DNA from 3 places in the Silvimonas iriomotensis genome. Region 3 is predicted to be linked to each of the others. Evidence: predicted binding sites of a transcription regulator. Region 3 holds the regulator's gene; each other region holds the start of a gene.

Region 1 (6,885 bases), on a different contig from region 3:
GGTAAATGTCCCGGTGCCCGAGGCCGCCGGCGTGCTGCCCGACTGCAATGTGACGCCCAGCGCGGTGAAGCCGGCAGTCATCTGTGCGCCGGTAATCGTCGCGGTAGAGTTATCCGTCATCCGCGTCAGCGTGTAATTGCCGGTGGTGCTGTCATACGCCAGCGAGAAATCAGACTGCGGCGTGGGCGACGAGGCCGTCGGCAGGCTCACATTGACGTTCACGCCGTTGACGTTGGCGGTGAAGCTGGATGCTGCCTGATAAGAAAAAATGTTCTGACCGATATTGCCGTTCAGATCCTGCCCCGCTTTTTGCTGGGCGTTAAAGGTCTGCGCCAGGCCAATGGCGGTCAGGTTCAGCGTGTTCTGCGCCAGCGTCAGCGAGTTGTTACGGAAATCGAGCAAGCCTTGCAGACTACCGCCTGCCAGCGAGTTGTCCGGCAGGTACACGGTCGTGTTGTTGAGCTTGTACGCGACCGAAATATTCTGCGGATTGGATGGCGATTGCACCGCCGCCAGCTGGAACGCCGTGCCGTTCACCACCACGTTCTGCCCATTACCGATGAACACGTTCATGGTGCCGTCGCTATTGGTGACGGTGGTGGCTTTCACGTACTGGTTCAGGTTCTGCACCAGTTCATCACGCTGATCCATCAAGTCATTGGGCGGCTGGCCAGAGTTACCCAGCACCGAAATCTGCGTGTTCAGATTGGCAATCTGCGAGGTAATGGCGTTGATGTTGCTCACCGTATCGGTGATCTGGCCATTGGTGGTGGATGCCTCTTGCTGCAGTTCCGTGTTGAACGTCTGAAACCGCGATACCAGCGTCTGCGCAGAGGTCAGCATGGCGGTACGGGACGGCGAATCGGACGGGTTGCTCGACACGCCCTGCACCGAGGTGAAGAAATCCTGCAGCGCCGGCGACACGCCCGCGGTCGGATCAGCCACGATGTTGTCGATATCCTGCAATTGCGACAGATACGAAGTCAGATAACTGTTCTGCGATGTCGCCGATTGCAGGTTTTTGGTCAGGAACTGGTCATATGCGCGCTTGATGGTATCGACCTGAACACCCATGCCGACAAAGCCGCTCCCCGTTTGCTGCGGGTACACGGCGCTTTGCACGATGCTCTGGCGCGAATAGCCGGGCGTGCTGGCGTTGGCGATATTGTGGCCGGTTGTCACCAGACCCAGATTCGCCGCGTTCAGACCCGATACGCCGATACTGAAAACACTCATTGTCCTGCTCCGTTACTTGTTCGCGGCGGTTGGTATGACCACAACCGGCGCTTTACCTGATATCGGCCATCTGACCTGAATCTTGATTACCAGGACGGGGAAACTCACCCGTGACCATCACTCACAACCGCTCAGGCGTTGCCTGAACCAGCCATCTGTTTTTGCACCCTTGCCGCCACCACAGCCAGCTTGCCGGCGTAGTACGGATCTGTGGCGTAGCCCTTGGACTGCAACGCCGTGCCATAGCTTTTGGCATCACTGCCTGAGCCGACCGCATCACTGAAACGCCTCTTGATGATGCTGGCGTAATCGCTCATGGCATCTGCGTAAGAGTCATACGCCCGGAATGTTTCCGTCTTCTTTTGCGGCACACCGTTCACGTATTCCGTGGTGGTGACATCTGCCGTCTTGCCTTGCCAATCCTTGCCGGCCTTCACGCCAAACAAGTTGTGCGTATCCTGGCCGGAGGCGTCGGTCAGCGGCTTCTTGCCCCAACCGGTTTCTAGCGCAGCCTGCGCCACCAGCACATGCGGCGACACCCCCAGCGTGGCACTGGCCGACCTGGCCGCGTTGCCGATCTTGTCGATGAATGACGCGGTATTGCCGCCGTCACCGGCATCTTTTGCCGCCCCGGTTGCCGCCGTTGCCGCTTTGCCTGTCAGCGTGCTGCTCTTGCCAAACGGGTTGGGCGGCGTGTGCCAGGCCTGTTTCAACAGCGACGGGTCTTGCTGAATACTGATCTGCCGCACGATGGCATCCGCCAACCCCACCCCGCCGTGCGCCGACATGTTCGCCGCGATCTGCTCGTCATACATGCTGCGAAACATGCTGGACGCAGGCGAGCTGGAAAGCGTGTCGTACTGCGGCGTAGCGTCGCGCATGGACTTGAGCATCTGTTGCATCAGCAAGGCTTCAAACTGCTGCGCCACCGCTTTGACACCGGCTTTAGAACCAGTGTTGGCGGTCTGCCGCAACGCAGCGATGCTGTTCGGATCAGAAGCTAAGGCTTGCGCGAGGTTGCTACGGCTGGCCGGGCTGTCTAACGTCATGTGGCTCGATTCGGCTAAGGGTCTTTAGCTGTAAAGAAGCAAGCACTGTGCCAGAGGGGTAAGTGGTTGATGGAACGGTAGCTTTAGACTGCCGCCGAGCCGCCGGCCCGGCACACCAGCAACGCCACAAACACTCGCCGGCCAAGCGCACACGCAGACATGAGAAGCCGGCACAACCCACTCCGGCGGGAGTTGTGCCAGACCCCAGGACAAAAAAAACCCGACCCCGGGGGTGGGTCGGGCCTGATGGACGCGGCGGGGGGATGCCGCGTCAGATCACCTCAAGGTCTGCCTTGAGGCTGCCGGCCGCCTTCATGGCTTGCAAGATGGCCAGCAAATCCTGGGGTGTAGCGCCAACTGCGTTCAACGCGCGGACCACGTCACGCAGGTTGGATGCCTTGGGCAGGCGCACAATACCGCCCTTGTCGGCTTCAATCTGGATATCCGCATTCTGCACGCGGGCCGTGCGGCCACCCGCCAGCGGCCCCGGCTGGACCACGGTATTCATGGCGGCAATGGTCACGGTCAGATTGCCATGCGCAACAGCGCACGGATCAACCTGCACTGCCTGGTTCATCACGATTGAACCCGTGCGGGCATTGATGATGACCTTGGCGGCCACCTCTGCCGGCGTGACATCCAGCCCTTCCAGACGGGCCAGGAAAGACACGCGCTGGTTGGCGTCTTCCGGCGCCCGCACCTGGATCACCCGGCCATCCTGCGCCGAGGCGATCGGGCCAAACTGGTTATTGATGGCGTTGACCATATTGCTGGCGGTGGTGAAGTCGGTGTGCAGCAGTTCCAGCTGTACAAAGTCACCCTGCCCCACGCCACCGGGCACCGAGCGTTCTACCGTGGCGCCGTCCGGAATCCGGCCCGTGGCCAGTTGATTGACCTGCGTGCTGGAACCACCGGCAGAAGCGCCCGCCCCGGCCACCACCACGTTGCCTTGCGCCATGGCGTAAATCTGGCCGTCCACACCTTTCAGCGGGGTCAGCACCAGCGTGCCGCCGCGCAGTGATTTGGCATTACCGATCGACGAAACAGTGACATCAATCGGCTGACCCGGGCGGGAGAACGCCGGCAGGTTGGCCGTCACTGTAACGGCAGCGACGTTCTTCAGTTGCAGGTTGCCGCCGGAGGGCACCTGGACGCCCAGGTTGTTCAGCATGTTGATCACGGATTGCACCGTGAATGGCGTTTGCGTGGTCTGGTCACCGCTGCCGTCCAGACCTACCACGAGACCGTAACCCACCAGCTGGTTGGGGCGCACGCCGGCAATACTGGCCAGGTCACGTACCTTGTCGGCCCGGGCTGCACCTGCAGCCAGCAGCATCAAGGCACACAGGGCAAAGCGCTTGAAGATGGTCATCGTATTCATGATTTCACGCGCACTCTCAGTAAGGCATCACGCTCAGGAAAAAGCGCTGCAGCCAGCCCATGGTCGTGGCATCGGCCAGCGCGCCCACGCCCAGTTGTTCAATCCGGGCATCAGCCACTTTGGTCGACGGAATGGTATTGCCGGCCTGGATGTCGGTCGGGTTGATGATGCCGGTCAGCCGCAAGGTATTCACATGACCGTTGATGGCGATCTGTTTTTCGCCGCCAATCTGCAGGTTGCCGTTGGGCAAGACCTCGATCACCGTGGCCGAGAGCGAGCCGGTAAAGGTGTTGGTGTTGTCGGTAGAACCATTGCCGGCAAACTTGTTTTCGTTGCTGGTGTTCATTGTGGCGCCCATGAACTCGCGCAGATAACCCGGCATGCCCGGCAAGGAGCCACTGCCACTCAGCGACAAGGTGCCCTTGCGGTCGGTGGAAGTATCCACCTTGTTGGTGGCGGAGAGGTTTTCCGCAATGGTAATGGTCAGCACATCGCCCAGGCGTTTGGCGGTGCGCTCTTCAAACAGCTGGCGGGAGTTGGCAGTCTGGAAAATCGAACCCTGGTTGTAGTTCGATTGCAGGGCCGGTTCTGGCCGGATGGTGGTCGGCCCGGTCACAATCGACTTGGGTTGCACCACGGCACAGGCCCCCAGCGACAACGTCACCGCTGCCAGCGCCAGTCGTACCCATCGTGATCTTTTCACCGCCATGCTCGTACCCTTCTCTCGCGGCTGCCTGCGGCGGCCGTCCTGCTTCAATCGTCTTGCCGGCAACGGCCGCGGTGGCCGTTGCGTTTGCCTCAATCCATTCACTGCTTTACAGCTTTACTGCTTGTATTGCCTTACATCGATTCGAGCTTTTGCAGCATCTGGTCAGACGTGGTCACCGCGCGCGAGTTGATTTCATACGCACGCTGCGCCTGGATCATGTTGACCAGCTCTTCGGTCACGTTCACGTTGGACGTTTCCACATAACCCTGGTTAACCGCACCCAGACCATTGGTGCCCGGCTGACCTGCCGTCGGCGCGCCAGAAGCGTTGGTTTCCAGGTAGAGGTTGTCACCAATGGCCTGCAAACCGGCCGGGTTGATGAACGTAGCCAGCTGGATCACACCCAGGGTCACCGGGGCGCTGGCCACATTGTTCACAATGGCGGTCACCGTGCCGTCTTTGCCCACGCTGACGGAGGTGGTACCGGCCGGCACCTGAATGGCCGGGCTGAGGGCCTCGCCTTCTGCGGTGACGACGTTACCCTGGTTATCCAGCTGGAACGAGCCATCACGGGTATAGGCCGTGGTGCCATCGGGCTGGGTAATCTGGAAGAAACCGACGCCATTGATGGCCAGATCAAGCTGGCCTTCCGTGTTCTGCAGACTGCCTTGCTCAAAAATCCGCGCGGTGGCGACCGTGCGCACACCGGTACCCAGTTGCAGGCCCGTTGGCAGGCTGGTGGTCTGGCTGGTGGCGCCGCCAGGCTGGCGCAGGTTCTGATACAGCAAGTCATCAAAAATAGGACGCTCGCGCTTGTAGCCGTTGGTGGCCACGTTGGCGAGGTTATGAGAGATCACGTCGACGTTGTTCTGCATGGCATCCATGCCCGTCTTGGCGATCCACAGCGAACGCATCATGGTGTGTTCTTCCTTGTTTTATCTTGCGCGAGCGCGGTATTGCATTCAGTAAACCTGGCCCGGTGTTGCGGCCTGAAACGGCATCTCAGTGATTTGATCAGCTGCTGAACTGGATGATCGACGCCACCGAGCGGGCATTGGTATCTGCCGACTGGATCAGTTGCACCTGCATGTCGTAATGGCGCTGCGAGCTGATCATGTTCACCAGTTCATCCACGGCATTGACGTTGCTGTTTTCCAGCGCATCCGGGGCCACTTCCACGTTTTCATCAGTCTGGGCGGCGGAGCCATCGCGCATCCGGAACAGGCCATCGGTACCTTTGTACACATCGGTCCCGGCCGGGTTGACCAGTTTCAGACGACCCAGATCGGTGGTGGCCGAAGGGTTATCCAGCGGCGTGCCGCTGATGGTGCCGTCAGAACCGAACGAGATACGCGTGTTGTCCGGCACGGTGATCGGGCCGTTTTCGCCCATCACCACCAGCCCGGAGCGGGTTTTCAGCAGGCCCGAAGCATCGATCTCGAAACCGCCGTTACGGGTATAGGCTTCGCCCGAGCCAGTCTGGACAGTGAACCAGCCGTCGCCATTGATGGCGGCATCCATATCGCGACCGGTGCTCTGGATCACGCCGGGAGACAAATCCGCGCCGGTGGTTTGCGCCACCACAAAAGCGCGGGTCTGTGCGCCCTCGCCCAGCACGGGCACGGCGCGGAACGTATCCAGATCAGCCCGGAAACCCGGGGTAGCGGCATTGGCAAGGTTGCTGGAAATCGTGGCCTGCCGTTGCATGGATTGCTTGGCGCCGGTCATGGCCACGTAAATCAGTCTGTCCATTAAGCAGGTTTACCCTTGTTCTGCTGCGTCTGCGAAATCGAAATCGACATCGAAATCAACATCAATCCGGTGATGAACCGGCGACCTTCAAAAACCCGATTAACCCAGGTTCACGATGGTCTGGAGAATGGTGTCCTGCGCCTTGATGGTCTGCGCATTGGCCTGATAGTTACGCTGGGCGGTAATCAGGTTCACCAGTTCCGAAGTCAGATCCACGTTGGAATCTTCCTGCGCGGACGATTGCAGCGAACCCAGGCTACCGGTGCCCGGATCGCCAATGGTCGGCTGGCCGGAAGCAAAAGTCTGGGACCAGCGGTTATCACCCAGCGGCTGCAGGCCCTGCACGTTGGTGAAGTTGGCCAGCACGATCTGGCCGACGGTCTTGGTCTGGCCGTTGGAGTAACTACCCTGGATCACGCCATCCTTGCCGATGCTCATGCCGGTCAGCGTACCGTCGGCGTAACCGTCCTGGTTCAGCGCGTTCACCACAAACGGGCTGCCGTACTGGGTCGAGTTCGGGAAGCTGACGTTAAAGGCAAACGGGCTGGTGGCGCCGTTCGGGGCGGTCAGCGTGGTGCTGAAGGTAAAGCCGGACACGTTGGAGGCGGCAGTGCCGGTCAACGGATCAGTCGGGACGGTCGTGGCATCCAGCGTACCGGTGCCGGTGTACATCAGGTAGCCATTGGTGCCGGCCGGGGAACCCGTCGTCGTCGGCGTGCCGCCGTCAAACGAGGTTTGCACTTCCCACTGGTTGGTCG
Region 2 (6,885 bases), on a different contig from region 3:
ATGCCGGGTCTGCGCCGCACCCTGGCCCGCCTGCCAGGGCGCAAGATCTTGTTTACCAATGGCGCGCGCCGCTATGCCGAGGCCATGGTGAAGGGCTTGGGGATTGAGCGTGAGTTTGCCGGGATTCATGCCATTGAGCATGGCCGCTTCAGCCCCAAGCCACAGCCGGCCGCGTTTCGCCATATTTTGCGGCGTTACCACCTGCAACCGGCGCAGTGCATCCTGGTGGAAGACTCGCTGGATAACCTGCGCATGGCGCGGCGGCTGGGCATGAAGACGGTCTGGTTGCGGCCGCACCGGCGGGGGCATGCCAGTGTGGATGTGCTGCTGCGGCGGCTGGATGCATTGCCGCAGCACTGGCGGCAACTGGCCGGCGCGGTCGGCTTGTAACCGGGGCAGGGCTGGCGCGTGCGTGGCGCGCGGCAAGGCACAAAAAACAAAGGGCCGGTTTCCCGGCCTCTTCGGGGCGGCGCCCATGCTTGCGTCGCCCCGTCGCGCGTAAACGATGCGCCCCACGTACTGGCAGGTGCGCAAAACGAACCGTTTACACTTCGTCATCCATACCCAGTTCCTGGATCTTGCGGGTCAGCGTATTGCGACCCCATCCCAGCAATTCTGCCGCTTCAATCCGTTTGCCGCCAGTATGTGCCAGCGCTCTTTCGATGACTGTCCGCTCAAAGGCAGGCATGATCTCGTCCAGCACGCGGCTCTCGCCTTTGGCCAGACGCCCACCAATATCGGCCGCCAGCGCAGCGCGCCAGTCGCCTCCGCCAACCAGGGTCACGCCATCCAGCGTTTCCGGGCTTTCGTTGATTTCCGGCGGCAAATCGCCCGCTTCAACAATCGCACCCGGCGCCATCACGGTGATCCAGTGGCACAGGTTTTCCAGTTGCCGCACGTTGCCCGGGAAGCTGAAGTTGCTCAGCGCCGTCATGGCGTCTTCAGACAGGCGTTTGGATTCCACGCCCAGTTCTGCCGCAGAACGGGACAAGAAGTGGCGGGCCAGCAGCGGAATATCCTGACGGCGTTCACGCAGCGCCGGCAGGCGCAGACGGATCACGTTCAGGCGGTGGAACAAGTCCTCCCGGAATGCGCCTTGTTTGACGCGCTCTTCCAGATTCTGGTGGGTGGCGGCAATCACGCGCACATTGGCCTTGATCGGCGCCTGACCGCCGACGCGGTAGAAATACCCGTCAGAGAGCACCCGCAACAGACGCGTTTGCAGGTCCGCCGGCATATCACCGATTTCATCCAGAAACAGCGTGCCGCCTTCGGCTTGCTCAAAGCGGCCCTGACGACGGGCCTCGGCGCCGGTGAACGAACCGCGTTCGTGGCCGAACAGTTCTGACTCCAGCAAGTCTTTGGGAATCGCTGCCGTGTTGATGGCAATGAACGGCTTGGCCGAACGCGGGCTGTGGCGATGCAAGGCGCGTGCCACCAGTTCTTTACCCGCGCCGGATTCACCGGTGATCAGCACTGTGGCGGCCGATTGCGACAGCCGGCCAATGGCGCGGAACACGTCCTGCATGGCCGGTGCCTGACCCAGGATATCCGGGTTGGAGACCGGCGCTTCTTCCGTACCGCCCTGGCGCGCGCCTTCTTGCAGCGCACGCTGGATCAGGGCAATGGCCTGGTCCACGTCAAACGGCTTGGGCAGGTATTCAAATGCGCCCCCCTGGAAGGCCGAAACGGCGCTTTCCAGGTCTGAATGCGCGGTCATGATGATGACCGGCAAGCCGGGATAATCCTTTTTGACCAGTTCCAGAAAGGTCAGGCCCGATTCGCCGGGCATGCGGATATCGCACACGATGGCTTCGGGTACTTCACGGCCCAGACGGGCCAGGGCTTCGGTAGCGGAGGCGAAAGACGCGTGTGCGATGTTTTCACGAGCGAGCGCTTTTTCGAAGACCCATCGAATGGAACGATCGTCGTCGATGACCCAGACAGTACTCATGGATGCTCCGTGGCTTTGGTTGTAGTTGTCTTGTCAAATCCCTGCCAGCCATTGAGCGGCAGCAGCATGTTGAAACAGGTATAACCGGGGCGGCTGTCGAAATCGATGGTGCCGTGATGCTGGTTGATAAAGGTGTGCGCCAGATGCAGGCCGATCCCTGTTCCGCCTGGCCGGCCGGACACCAGCGGGTAAAACAGCGTTTCTTTCAGGTGCTCGGGAATCCCCGGGCCGTTGTCGATGATCTGCAGCTGGATGGCGATCGGGTAGCGCTGACGGTTCAGCGTGACCTGACGCGCCACCCGCGTGCGCAGCATGATCTCGCCCACGCCGTCCATGGCCTGGATGGCGTTGCGCATGATGTTGAGGACGGCCTGGATCAGTTGTTCGCGATCGCCAATCAACGACGGCAGGCTGGTGTCATAGTCGCGCTTGATCGCCAGGCCATTGGGCGTCTCGGCCAGCATCAGGCTGCGTACGCGTTCCAGCACTTCGTGGATCGACAACTCCGCCAGTTGCGGCAAGCGATGCGGCGTCAACAAGCGGTCAAGCAGGCTTTGCAGGCGCTGTGATTCCTCGATGATGACCTGCGTGTATTCCTTCAGTTGCGGGTCATGCAATTCACGCGACAACAACTGCGCCGCGCCGCGAATGCCGCCGAGCGGGTTCTTGATCTCGTGCGCCAGGTTGCGGATCAGCTCACGGTTGGCCTGCTGCTGTGCTTGCAGGCGCTCCTCGTTGGCGATCTTGCGTTGCTGATCAATCTGGCGGATTTCCGCCATCGCCGCCGCTTCAGCGCATTCAATCGGGCTGGCGGTCAGCGAGACATACACCTCGCCATGCGTGGTGTTGAGCGCAATTTCGTGCTCGGTCAGGCTGATGTTGTTGATGCTGGCATTGGCCAGTGCCTGGGCGACGGGGTTCTCGGGGCCCAGACACTCTGTCAGCGCCATGCCGAGGCAGTCGTCACGCAAGCCCAGAAAATCTGCTGCGGCAGGGTTGTAATAGACCAGCGCGCCGTCGTCGCGCGTGGCCAATACCGCCGCATCAAGAAATTCCAGTCCGGCAAAAATGGCAGGAATAGGGCTTTTGGTCATAGGGTGCGGTCTATGAAAACGTGGATCAATCAGGCGCGAAGCCTGGCGTGGTCGCTTGTGACGGCCCGCCGCTTCTTTCATGCGGGATGATTAAGCAATTAGCGGGCCAGCCCCAGACACGCCACAAATGGATATTTGGGCGCCTGCAAACCAGACAATGCACTTATACGGTGCATTATAGGGTTCGAACTGGTGCATTGCCCCCGTATGGGGATCAATCTGGCGTTGGTCGGTGAGGAACGTGGTTCAGGATGGGGCGCGGCAGGAATCAAAACCGGGCGATACAAAACAAAACGCCCGCAAAGGCGGGCGTTTGGGCAGATACAAAGGTGCGGATCAGCGGTCGCGCGCCATTTCCTGTTGCAAGGCGGCTACGTTTTTCTCGTGCAGGGTGGCGTTGTCCCGCAGGCGGGAGACCCGCTCCTGATACTTTTGCGGATTGTTCTGGGCATCGGTGCTGGTCTGGGCATCGGCCAGCGCCTTGCGGGCATCAGACAGCGCTTGCTGTTCGGTGGCCAGCTCGTCAGTCAGAATCTGGCGGCGGTTGGTATCGCGGGATTTCTGGGTGGCTGCATCCACGCGCGGAAAATCAGCCGGGCTGGGGGCGGTGACTTTGCTGCCGCCGCCCGATTTGCCATGCACCTTGCTGCTGCCCATGGGGATGGGGTCGGTATACACCTTGACCGCGCCCTTCATGGGAATGTTGGAGAACGTGACGCGGCCGTCGGCATCGACAGACTTGTAAATGTCGGCGTAGGCAGACGCGGCCAGCAGGGCCAGCGTAGTCAGGGCGGCAAAACGGAAAACGGGAAAACTGGACATGGGGCGGAACCTTAACACAGCCTCGTTCAGCTCGGGCGGTCACTATGACCAAGCGGCCGGTCTGGCGCGATCAAATCACGAACGCGCTGTTTTAATTCTTTGGCTTCAGGAAAACGGCCTTCCACTTTACGGTCCCAGATCACCTGATCGCCGCACTGCACGACAAACACGCCACCGGTACCGGGCTGCAAAGCCACTTCGCCCAGTTCGTCAGCAAAAGTCGACAGCAGTTCCTGCGCCAGCCACGCAGAACGCAGCAGCCAGTTGCATTGCGTGCAGTAAAGAATGCTCACGCGGGTCGCGGTTGCCATGGGTTGCTCCGGTCAAGAACGGTTGGATCAGAAAGTCAGGCCCAGTTCACGCAGGGCGGCTTCGGTCTTTGCCGCGCTGACATGATGAATGCCATGCCAGCCTAACGCGCGAGCCGCCTGTGCGTTGGCCGCGTTATCGTCAATAAATACCAGTTCGGCCGGTTGCAGGTCGGGCAGGTCTTTGGCAATGCGGCGGAACATCTCGTGGTAGATGGCGGCATCAGGTTTGACGATCTTGAGCCGGCCGGACACCACGATGTCCTTGAAGCGATGCAAAAACGGATAGTGCTCCCAAGCGTAAGGGAAGGTCTCGTCAGACCAGTTGGTCAGGCCGTACAGCGGCACCTGGGCCTGTTCCAGGTCTTCCATCAGCTTGATGCCTTCAGGCAGGACGCCGGCCAGCGTCTCTGGCCAGCGGCCATAAAAGGCGCGGATGAGTTCGGCGTGATCCGGGTACTGCGCGATGAGTGCCGCTGTGGCATCGGCCAGCGTGCGGCCCGCGTCTTGCTGCAGGTTCCAGTCGCCATTGCAGACATGCTGCAAGAACCACTGGCGTTCCGCGGCATCGGGAATCAGCTTGCTGTAGAGGTACTCCGGGTTCCAGTCAAACAGGACGCCGCCAAAATCGAAAACAACTGCACGCACGCTCATGGGTCAAAGCCGGGTTATGCGGATGGGACCGTTATTGTAGCCAGGATGAGCGTGGTTGCGCAGGGCAAGGGGCGGGCAGGGGCGGCCGGTTATCCGTGCTTTGCCGGTAAATCGTTGGCCGGCAGTTCGGTTTCCAGCACCACGCGGTTCCGGCCGTATTCCTTGGCGTGGTAAAGCGCGTGATCGGCCCGGGTCAGCAGGTCATCCAGGTCGTTGTCGCTGGGGCGCAGGCGGGCGACGCCCATGCTGGACGTAATGCGCACGTACAAACCGCCATCCAGCGGCACATGCGTGGCAGCGATGGCAATGCGCAGTTTCTCTGCCACTTGTTCGGCGTCGGCCAGCGAGGTATCAGGCAGGACCACGACGAATTCCTCGCCACCCCAGCGCCCGAAGCTGTCACTGGCGCGCAGGGTCTCGCGGCAGGTATTGGCCACGGCGCGCAGCATCAAGTCCCCGACCAGGTGGCCGTGGGTATCGTTGACCATTTTGAAGTGATCCAGATCCAGCAGCAGGATCGACAACGGCGTGTCCTGGCGGCGGGCCATCAGCACGGCCTGGGCGCAACGGCGTTGCCATTCACGGCGGTTGGGCGCACCGGTCAGCTCGTCGGTGGTGGCCAGTTCTTTCAGGCGCTCGTTGGCCTGCGCCAGGGCCTCGGTACGGGCGGCGACTTCAGACTCCAGTTGCACGCGGTGACGCTTGATCAGCTCCTGCGCCAGCGCCAGGTACTGCAGCATGATGGTGGTCGAGAACAGGAACAGCTGCAGGTTGATGAACACCATCAACGAGTCGCCGTGCACGAACGGGCCGATATGAAACACCGTCGCGGCAGAGATAATCACCGCAGTGGCCAGCATGGCAACCACCATGCCGGGCAGACGAAAGCGCACCGTGGTCGCCAGCAGCACCGGCAACAGCAAGGCCAGGGCGGGCGGGTAGATCAGCAAGGCGCCCGCCAGAATCAGGCCGATCAGCGCCACCGGCCACAAGTGGCGCAGGGCATTGCAGCGCAGGTCCCAGCGGCCGCGATCACGCCAGAGCACATAAACCGGGGTGGCCAGCAAGATGCCGGCAATGTTGGATAACACCAGCATCAGGAAATGACGCGCCACGCCGCTCAGGGACGGGTCTTGCAGCGCGTGGCAGCTCCATTGCAGCAAGGTCATGAACGGGGCGGTGGCCAGCGCCGGCACCGTACATACCCAGAACCAGAACCAGATCAGATCCTGCGGCTGGCGTAAAAAATTGGCGTGATGGCGGGTTTCATGAATGCGCCAGGCGCGCATGGCCAGCCAGGCCTGCAAGGCATCCAGCGCGGCCGCTGCCAGCCCCATGCGCCAGGCCATGCCCAGCCCGGTCAGTTGCGCGGTGACCGGGATGGTGACCAGCAAACTGGCCAGCCAGACGCCCAGCAAACCCGGTTGCCCCAACACCAGCAGCGTCACCACGCCAACCCCGCTGGGCAACCAGATGGCGGCGACGCTTTCGCCCGGCAAGGCACCGGCGCCGACACTTAACCAGCCGCTCAAAACCTGAATGATCAGCAGGGGCAGGAAGTACCGCAAGCGGGAGCGAAGTGGCGAATGAAATGTAAACATGCAGAACCGGTGAATGGATAGGGGCAACGCACAGCCCAGCGAGGGTACTCTTTCTTGATTGGTAAGGAAATAGCGTGCTGCTATTCGGTTTCAATCAGGGTGCTTTACGGCGACTAACTCACCCTTGCCTACAGCAACAATACTGGTGCTGAAAGCCGGGTCTGATTGTGCGAGTGTGTAAAAATCCGTCATTTCGGCTTTGTGCGATATGAAGTTGTCCACAATCAGCACACCACCGGGCCGCAACGCGCGCTGCAAGAGCGGCCACCAGTCCAGGTACTGGTGACGGTCAGAATCCAGAAACAACAGATCACAAGAGGCCGGATGCACCTCTGCCAGATAACGGCCGGCATCGTCATGAACCAGGTTGATCTGGCCAGACAAGCTGGTGCGGGCGAAATTGGCGCTAGCCATGGCGATCTTGTCTTCGGCATGCTCCACGGTGGTCACCA
Region 3 (6,885 bases):
GCCGTTAACAAGGCCAAAGACCAGTGCTGCGCCAAAAAAGACAGGGGCAAGGCGGATTAATCCGTTATCGGGGATCAGCCACAAACGCGCCAGCCCTAGTTGCCCGGCAATATGCGCAAAGGCGGCAATCAGCGACAGGCTGACCGGCCCGAACAGGCGTCGTGGCAGGTATTGCGCAGCGGCCAGTGCCAGCAGGCTGACCATGCCACCGCACAGGCTCAGCGCAAAACCGGGCGAGAGAAAACCGCCCAGTACCAGCGCGCCGCCAAAAATCCGCAGCAACGACACCCAGGCGGCGTCACGCCAGCCGTGGCGCCATAACACAATCAGCGTAATGATATTGGCAATGCCGGGTTTGACGCCCGGTAGCGGCGACGGGAAACCGGCCTCGACCACGCCGAGCATGATGGCCAGTGCGGCATAACGGGCAATGCGCAGATCATCTGCCCCTGCAGTCACCGTGCGTTCAGTAGCTGAGGCTGTCATAAGCGCGGGCTTTGCTGCCGGTGAGTTCAATGCTGGTACGGTTGGGCAGGCAAATGGCGGTCTGGCCGGTTTCGGTCAGCCAGCCTGCCTTGACGCAATACTGGCGCGGGCTGGGGTCGGCGGCGATGCGGGCACGGCCACGGGCGACTTCAACGGTGGTTGCGCCCAGCGGGCCGGGCACCTGCAAGGTCCGGTCCGAGGCCAGATCAAGTTCTGCAAAGAGCTTGCCGGACTGATACACGCGCACGTGCGTGGCGGCGTCGGTATTCCAGGCAAACCAGGCAAACAGCACCACCAGCGCTGCGCCCAGCGCGACGGTGAACCAGTCGCCGGGCCGCAGCAATTGCCACTCAGTTTTTGACATGCGGTTCACGGTGGCGCACCAGGACCTGGCGCTGGTTGGCAAAATGCCGGGCCAGTTGCTCGGTCAGGAAGACCGAACGATGCTGGCCACCCGTGCAGCCAATGGCCACGGTGACGTAATTGCGGTGATCGCGATCGAACTCCGGAATCCAGTGTTCCAGGAAACCGATCAGATGCGTCAGGTAGCGGCCCACGCTCTCCTGGCGTTTCAGAAAGTCGATCACGGGCTCGTCTTTACCAGTCAGCGGGCGCAACACCGGGTCGTAATGCGGGTTGGGCAGGCAGCGGGCGTCGAACACGAAGTCGGCATCCAGCGGGATACCATGCTTGAAGCCGAACGATTCAAAAATCAGCGTCAGGCGGGATTTATCCAGCCCGACGAAATCGCGCACCGAGGCCCGCAACTGATTGGCCGTGAGCGAGCTGGTATCAACCCGGTACGCGTTCAGGAGGAAGTACTCCAGGATCTCGCGTTCCTGCGCAATGGCTTCGGTGATGGTGAGGTGTTCACCCGCCAGCGGATGACTGCGGCGTGTTTCAGAGAAACGCTTGATCAGGACTTCGTCAGAGGCCTCGAGGAACAGCAAGCGCACATCAATCTTGAGTTCCAGCATCGCCGCCAGGTAGTCCGGGAATGCCGCCAGATTATGGGCACTGCGCGCATCAACGGCGATGGCGACCTTGGGGTAGCCATCTTCATCCAGCAAGGCCACGGTTTGCGGCAGGATGGGCGAGGGCAGGTTATCGACGCAGAAATAGCCCAGGTCTTCCAGTACACGCAGCGCGACACTTTTGCCTGCGCCGGACAGTCCGGAAAGCAGGATGACTTGCTGACCCTTGTGCGCCATTACTCGCCCAGCTCCATAAAGCGTTGATGGCGCTCGATGAACTCGCGGGTGGAGTCAATGCCACGCAATTGCAGAATGTAGTTACGCACGGCGGCCTCAACCAGCACCGCCAGGTTGCGACCGGCCGCCACAGGGATGACCAGCTTGCGGATCTGCACGCCGAGGATTTCCTGCGTTGCCGCCTGCATTTGCAGACGGTCGATCGGGGCGAGGGTTTCGCCCCCGGCCTTGGCCAGGTGCACGATCAGCTTGAGGGTCTTTTTGGGGCGGACGGCGGTTTCACCGAAAATGGTCCGGATATTCAGTACCCCAATCCCGCGCACTTCCAGAAAGTCGCGCAGCATGGGCGGACAGCGTCCTTCCAGGGTTTCCGGGTTGGTGCGGTAGACCTCGACCACGTCATCAGCGACAAGGCCATGGCCGCGCGAGATCAGCTCCAGCGCCAGTTCGCTTTTACCCATGGACGATTCGCCCGTCAGCAAGACGCCCACTTCAAGTACGTCCAGGAACACGCCGTGCAGATGCGTAGACACGGCCAGCGCCTTGGCCAGGTAGTAGCGCAGCACGTCCATCAGGTACGGCGATTGTTCGGTCGAAGTCAGCAGCGGCACGTGGTGACGCTCTGCCCCTTCGCGCAGGGTATCGGGCACCTGCTGGCTGTTGGCGACAATCATCAGCGCCATTTCATTGGCAAACAGGCGCTCGACCGAGTCTTTTTGCGCCTCTGGCGAGAGCCCGGCAAAGTAATTGACTTCGGCAATCCCCAACACTTGCACGCGGTTGGGGTGAATGAAATTCAAATGCCCGACCAGGGCCAGCCGCGGCTTTTGTTCGGCGGCATCGTTGGTCAGCAGATTGTTGGCGCCAGACTGGCCGGCGACCCAGGTCAGTCTGAGCTTTTCCGCGTTATCGATGAATAACTGTCTAACGGTAATCTGCGGCATACGGTTCCCAGGTGGAAATCAGCTTGAAAGCCGTGTCGACATCGCTGGCGCTGGCAAGCTGATCGCGCACGGTCTTGTCAGAGAAAAGCTGGGCCAGCTCGGACAGGATCTGCAGGTGCAGGTCAGTGGCGGCGGCCGGCACCAGCAACACAAAGATCAGTGTCACGGGTTTGCCGTCGGGCGCGTCAAAGGGCACCGGGTTTTTCAGGCGGATAAAGGCGCCGCTGGCTTCCTTGAGGCCCTTGATGCGGCCGTGCGGAATGGCCACGCCTTGCCCCAGACCGGTGGAGCCCAGTTTCTCGCGCGCAAACAGGCTGTCAAAAATGACGCTGCGCGCAATGGCGTGGCTGTTCTCGAACAGCATGCCTACCTGTTCGAATATCCGTTTTTTGCTGCCCACGTCCATATCTAGAAAGACGTTGCTGGCAGGCAGGATTCTGGAAATCAGACTCATCGTTTAGCCGGCTCGCTGACCTGGTGGGCAGCCACGCAATTGTCGCGCCGCACCATTGATAGGGTACCGCGAACGCCAAAACTGCGATCGTCGGTCCGGTTTGCATTTTCAATTCATCCTATTGTACCGCCCCAACGGCATAAACAAAAACGGGAACCCGTTTTCAGGGTTCCCGTTTGTTGCATCAAGATGCTTGGTTTATATCGAAAAAATCACTCTTCTTCGACCGTTTGCTGATGTTTGATGGCGTCCCCACGGTGATCCATCAAGCACTCTTTGTGTTTGACGATCTGCCGGTCCAGTTTATCGACAAGGAGGTCAATAGCGGCGTACATGTCCTTGTCGACTGCCTCAACATGAATGTCCTTGCCGCGCACACGCACGGTGACATCCGCTTTCTGTTGTAACTTCTCTACAGAAAGTATGGCGCTGACGTCTACTACCTGATCAAAGTGCCGCACTATCCGGTCAAGCTTGCTGGTCAGGTACGACCGCAGGGCCGGGGTCACTTCGACGTGATGTCCGCTGATGTTGAGGTTCATGGCATTCTCCTTCTGGTTGAGCCATTAAAACCAGGGGCGGCTGATGCAACCCAGCTGGCTGGATTGTTTCCAGCCGCTCCAGGCCAAGCGATTACAGGTTTTTGCGCAAGTTAACGGGTGGAACGTTCATACCCTCCCTGTATTTGGCAACGGTTCGTCGCGCAACCACGATCCCTTGCCCGGATAATGCGTCGGCAATAGCGCTGTCTGACAGCGGCCGGGTTTTGTCTTCGTTCTGGATCATCTGGCGAATCAGTGCCTTGATCGCCGTCGCCGAGCATTCGCCACCGGCTTCGGTATCGACATGACTGCCAAAGAAATATTTGAATTCCAGCAAGCCGCGCGGGCTGGCCATGTACTTCTGGGTGGTGACGCGGGAGACAGTGGACTCGTGCAGGTCGAGTTCCAGGGCGATATCGCGCAGGACCAGCGGCCGCATGGCCACTTCGCCATGCTCGAAGAACGCGCGCTGGCGCTCCACGATGGCTTGGGCGACACGCAAGATGGTCTCGAAGCGTTGTTGAACGCTCTTGACCAGCCATTTGGCTTCCTGCAGTTCGCGCGCCAGCACTCCGCCCTCGCTGCGTTGCAGGATATCTGCGTACACCTGATTGATACGCAACCGCGGCATCGCGGCTGGATTGAGTCTCACCTGCCATTGCCCCTTGATCTTTTGCACCAGTACGTCAGGTACAACGTAGCGTGGTGTCAATGCCGCCCATTGTGCTGCAGGGCGTGGATTCAGACTGGTGATCACGGTTTGCGCGGCTTTGAGGGCCGCGTCGTCACATTTCAGTAACCTTTTCAACTTAGTGTAATCACGCCCCGCCAATAAATCGAGATGCTGTCCGACGATTTGTCGGGCCAACTCGCAAGCAGGGGTGGATTCAAGCTGTCGTAACTGCAAAAACAACGCTTCCGCCGTATTGCGGGCACCCACGCCGACCGGGTCAAACTGCTTGAGCCGGGCCAGCGCGACCGCCAGATCATCAATCTCAAGTTCTAATTGAGAGACGATCTCCGGCGGGATTTGTTCCAGTAATTCTTCCAGCGAGAACGGTAAAAATCCCTCTTCGTCCACGGCGTCGATCATGAACGCCAGAGCAGCGTGATCGCGGTCCGGCAGGCGCAACACGCCGGCCTGATCAAGCAGGTATTCGCGCAGGGTCAGTTCACGGGCCACCTGGGTGGCCGGATCAAAATCGTCCTCATCGTCGCCGCCGCTGCGCGTACCGCCGCCCCATTCCATATCGTCGCCACCACCGTCGTAGCTGTCGTCGCTGGTGGTGGTGCTGTCGGTGGAATCGGTGCTGCTGGTGCTCTCGGCTGAATCGGAAGAACTGCTGCCGCCACTGTCTTGTTCAAGCAACGGATTTTCCAGCAGGTAACGTTCAATCTCGGTCTGGAAATCCAGCGTGGACAGCTGCAACAGCTTGATCGACTGTTGCAGTTGCGGGGTAAGGTTCAGTTGCTGCGACAGCCGCAGTTGCAGGGATTGCTTCATGCGGCAGGTCTGGGGGCCAGGGGCGGTGCGGCGGACATACGCGTTACATCCGGAAGTGTTCGCCCAGGTACACCTTGCGTACCTGTTCGTTGGCGATGATTTCGGCCGGGTGGCCCGAGGCCATGACCGCACCTTCTGAAATGATGTAGGCGCGATCACAAATGCCCAGCGTTTCACGCACGTTGTGATCGGTAATCAACACGCCAATACCGCGGTCACGCAGGTAGGCAATGATGCGCTGGATATCCATCACCGCGATCGGATCGACGCCGGCGAACGGTTCATCCAGCAAAATGAAGCGCGGATCAGCCGCCAGCGCCCGGGCGATTTCGGCACGGCGGCGCTCGCCACCAGACAGGCTCATGGCACCGCTATCGCGCAGGTGGGCAATGTGCAGCTCATGCAACAGCTCTTCCAGACGCTCGGCCCGGCGCGCGGCGTTTTTCTCTCTGAGTTCCAGCACGGCCAGGATGTTTTGCGCCACGGTCATCTTGCGAAAGATGGAGGCTTCCTGCGGCAGATAGCCCAGACCCAGTTGCGCGCGTTCATGCATGGGCAGACGGCTGATGTCCTGACCGTTGAGGCTGATCTGGCCGCCATCGGCCGCGACCATGCCCACGATCATGTAAAAGCTGGTGGTTTTGCCGGCGCCATTAGGGCCCAGCAAACCAACAACTTCGCCGGCATCAACGCGGATCGACACATCACGCACGACCGTGCGCTTGCGATAACGCTTCATCAGGCCAGTGGCGTTCAGGGAGGCGGTCAGCGGCTGGGTCACGGGGCCGTTGGGAGTCGGAGTGGCGCTCATTGTTTCTCGCTTGTGGTATCGCTGGCCGCAGCGGCTGCCGGCTTCGTGGCCGGGGCGCTGGCGTCCTTCTTCTTGGGCACAATGGTCACGTTGACCCGGCCTGCACCGGTTTTGTTGCTGGTGGCCGAGTACTGGTCCGTGTTGAGGTTGTAGGTGATGACATCACCGAACACCTCGTTCTGGCCCTTGCGTACCCAGGCCTTGTTGGTCAGCACCAGAAAGCCGGTTTTCTGGTTGTAGTCATAGTGCAGGGACTCGGCGTCAACCCATTCGCCATCGTCGGCTTGCTGGCGGAATTTCACCGGGCGGCCGTCGCCTTGCGAATACTGCATGCCGTCGGCATCCTGGTGCACGGTCAGTTTGTCAGAGCGCAGCGTCATGGAGCCTTGCGTCACGATCACGTTGCCCGTGTACACGCCGGTATTGGTTTTCTGGTCGTACGTGGCCGAATCGGCCTCGACCTTGAGCGGTTTCTCGCGGTCGGCGGTCGAGGCAAATGCGACAGCCATGGCCAGCGCCAGGCTGGCGAAAAGGGCGCTATTTGCTGCTGCGTGGCGCAGGGACATAAAGGGTGCTCACTCTGGATTTGAGAAGAAGGGTCTGATCAGTGATGTCTGCCTGAAAGCCGACCCCGTTGGCGTGATAGTTGCTGCCCATGTCCGCTACGACAGGCGCCTCGGACCAGGCCAGGCCCGGTTTGGGTTGATACCAGACCTGCGAGCCCTTGACGACCATCTCGGCATGTTTTTCATCCGGCTGGCGGGTCACGGTTACAGGATCGGGCGCCCAGAACTTGTCGCCGCGGTTGATGGACTGTACGCGGGTGGTGACCAGATCAACGCGGGGCTGTCCGGGAATGGTCGAGACCAGGTGCGGGTTTTCGAACCAGGCCGAGTCATTTTCTTCGTAATGGCTGGCTTTATCGGCATCCAG

The links. Region 3 encodes sigma-54, which starts transcription at its own class of promoters, with help from an activator protein. Its sites were predicted from a motif close to CTGGCACGCTTCATGCTT; they were not measured.
Region 1: the regulator sigma-54 is predicted to act here: its motif matches at 2,322-2,339, upstream of flgJ (flagellar assembly peptidoglycan hydrolase FlgJ).
Region 2: the regulator sigma-54 is predicted to act here: its motif matches at 3,141-3,158, upstream of glnL (nitrogen regulation protein NR(II)).

Annotation. Positions count from the first base shown of each region.
Region 1 covers NZ_BMLX01000001.1:448,042-454,926, reverse strand. The annotation lists gene flgK (flagellar hook-associated protein FlgK) at 1-1,236, opposite strand, end outside; gene flgJ (flagellar assembly peptidoglycan hydrolase FlgJ) at 1,368-2,285, opposite strand; gene IEX57_RS02030 (flagellar basal body P-ring protein FlgI) at 2,557-3,666, opposite strand; gene IEX57_RS02025 (flagellar basal body L-ring protein FlgH) at 3,683-4,375, opposite strand; gene flgG (flagellar basal-body rod protein FlgG) at 4,507-5,292, opposite strand; gene flgF (flagellar basal-body rod protein FlgF) at 5,390-6,127, opposite strand; gene flgE (flagellar hook protein FlgE) at 6,227-6,885, opposite strand, start outside.
Region 2 covers NZ_BMLX01000003.1:333,840-340,724, forward strand. The annotation lists gene IEX57_RS13060 (pyrimidine 5'-nucleotidase) at 1-390, shown strand, start outside; gene ntrC (nitrogen regulation protein NR(I)) at 545-1,954, opposite strand; gene glnL (nitrogen regulation protein NR(II)) at 1,951-3,048, opposite strand; gene IEX57_RS13075 (DUF4124 domain-containing protein) at 3,385-3,870, opposite strand; gene IEX57_RS13080 (Rdx family protein) at 3,897-4,181, opposite strand; gene IEX57_RS13085 (HAD-IA family hydrolase) at 4,209-4,832, opposite strand; gene IEX57_RS13090 (sensor domain-containing diguanylate cyclase) at 4,922-6,433, opposite strand; gene IEX57_RS13095 (O-methyltransferase) at 6,524-6,885, opposite strand, start outside.
Region 3 covers NZ_BMLX01000006.1:126,876-133,760, reverse strand. The annotation lists gene IEX57_RS17680 (Gx transporter family protein) at 1-486, opposite strand, end outside; gene IEX57_RS17675 (NusG domain II-containing protein) at 467-850, opposite strand; gene rapZ (RNase adapter RapZ) at 837-1,697, opposite strand; gene hprK (HPr(Ser) kinase/phosphatase) at 1,697-2,641, opposite strand; gene ptsN (PTS IIA-like nitrogen regulatory protein PtsN) at 2,622-3,095, opposite strand; gene hpf (ribosome hibernation-promoting factor, HPF/YfiA family) at 3,308-3,637, opposite strand; gene IEX57_RS17650 (RNA polymerase factor sigma-54) at 3,729-5,141, opposite strand; gene lptB (LPS export ABC transporter ATP-binding protein) at 5,185-5,952, opposite strand; gene lptA (lipopolysaccharide transport periplasmic protein LptA) at 5,949-6,461, opposite strand; gene lptC (LPS export ABC transporter periplasmic protein LptC) at 6,490-6,885, opposite strand, start outside.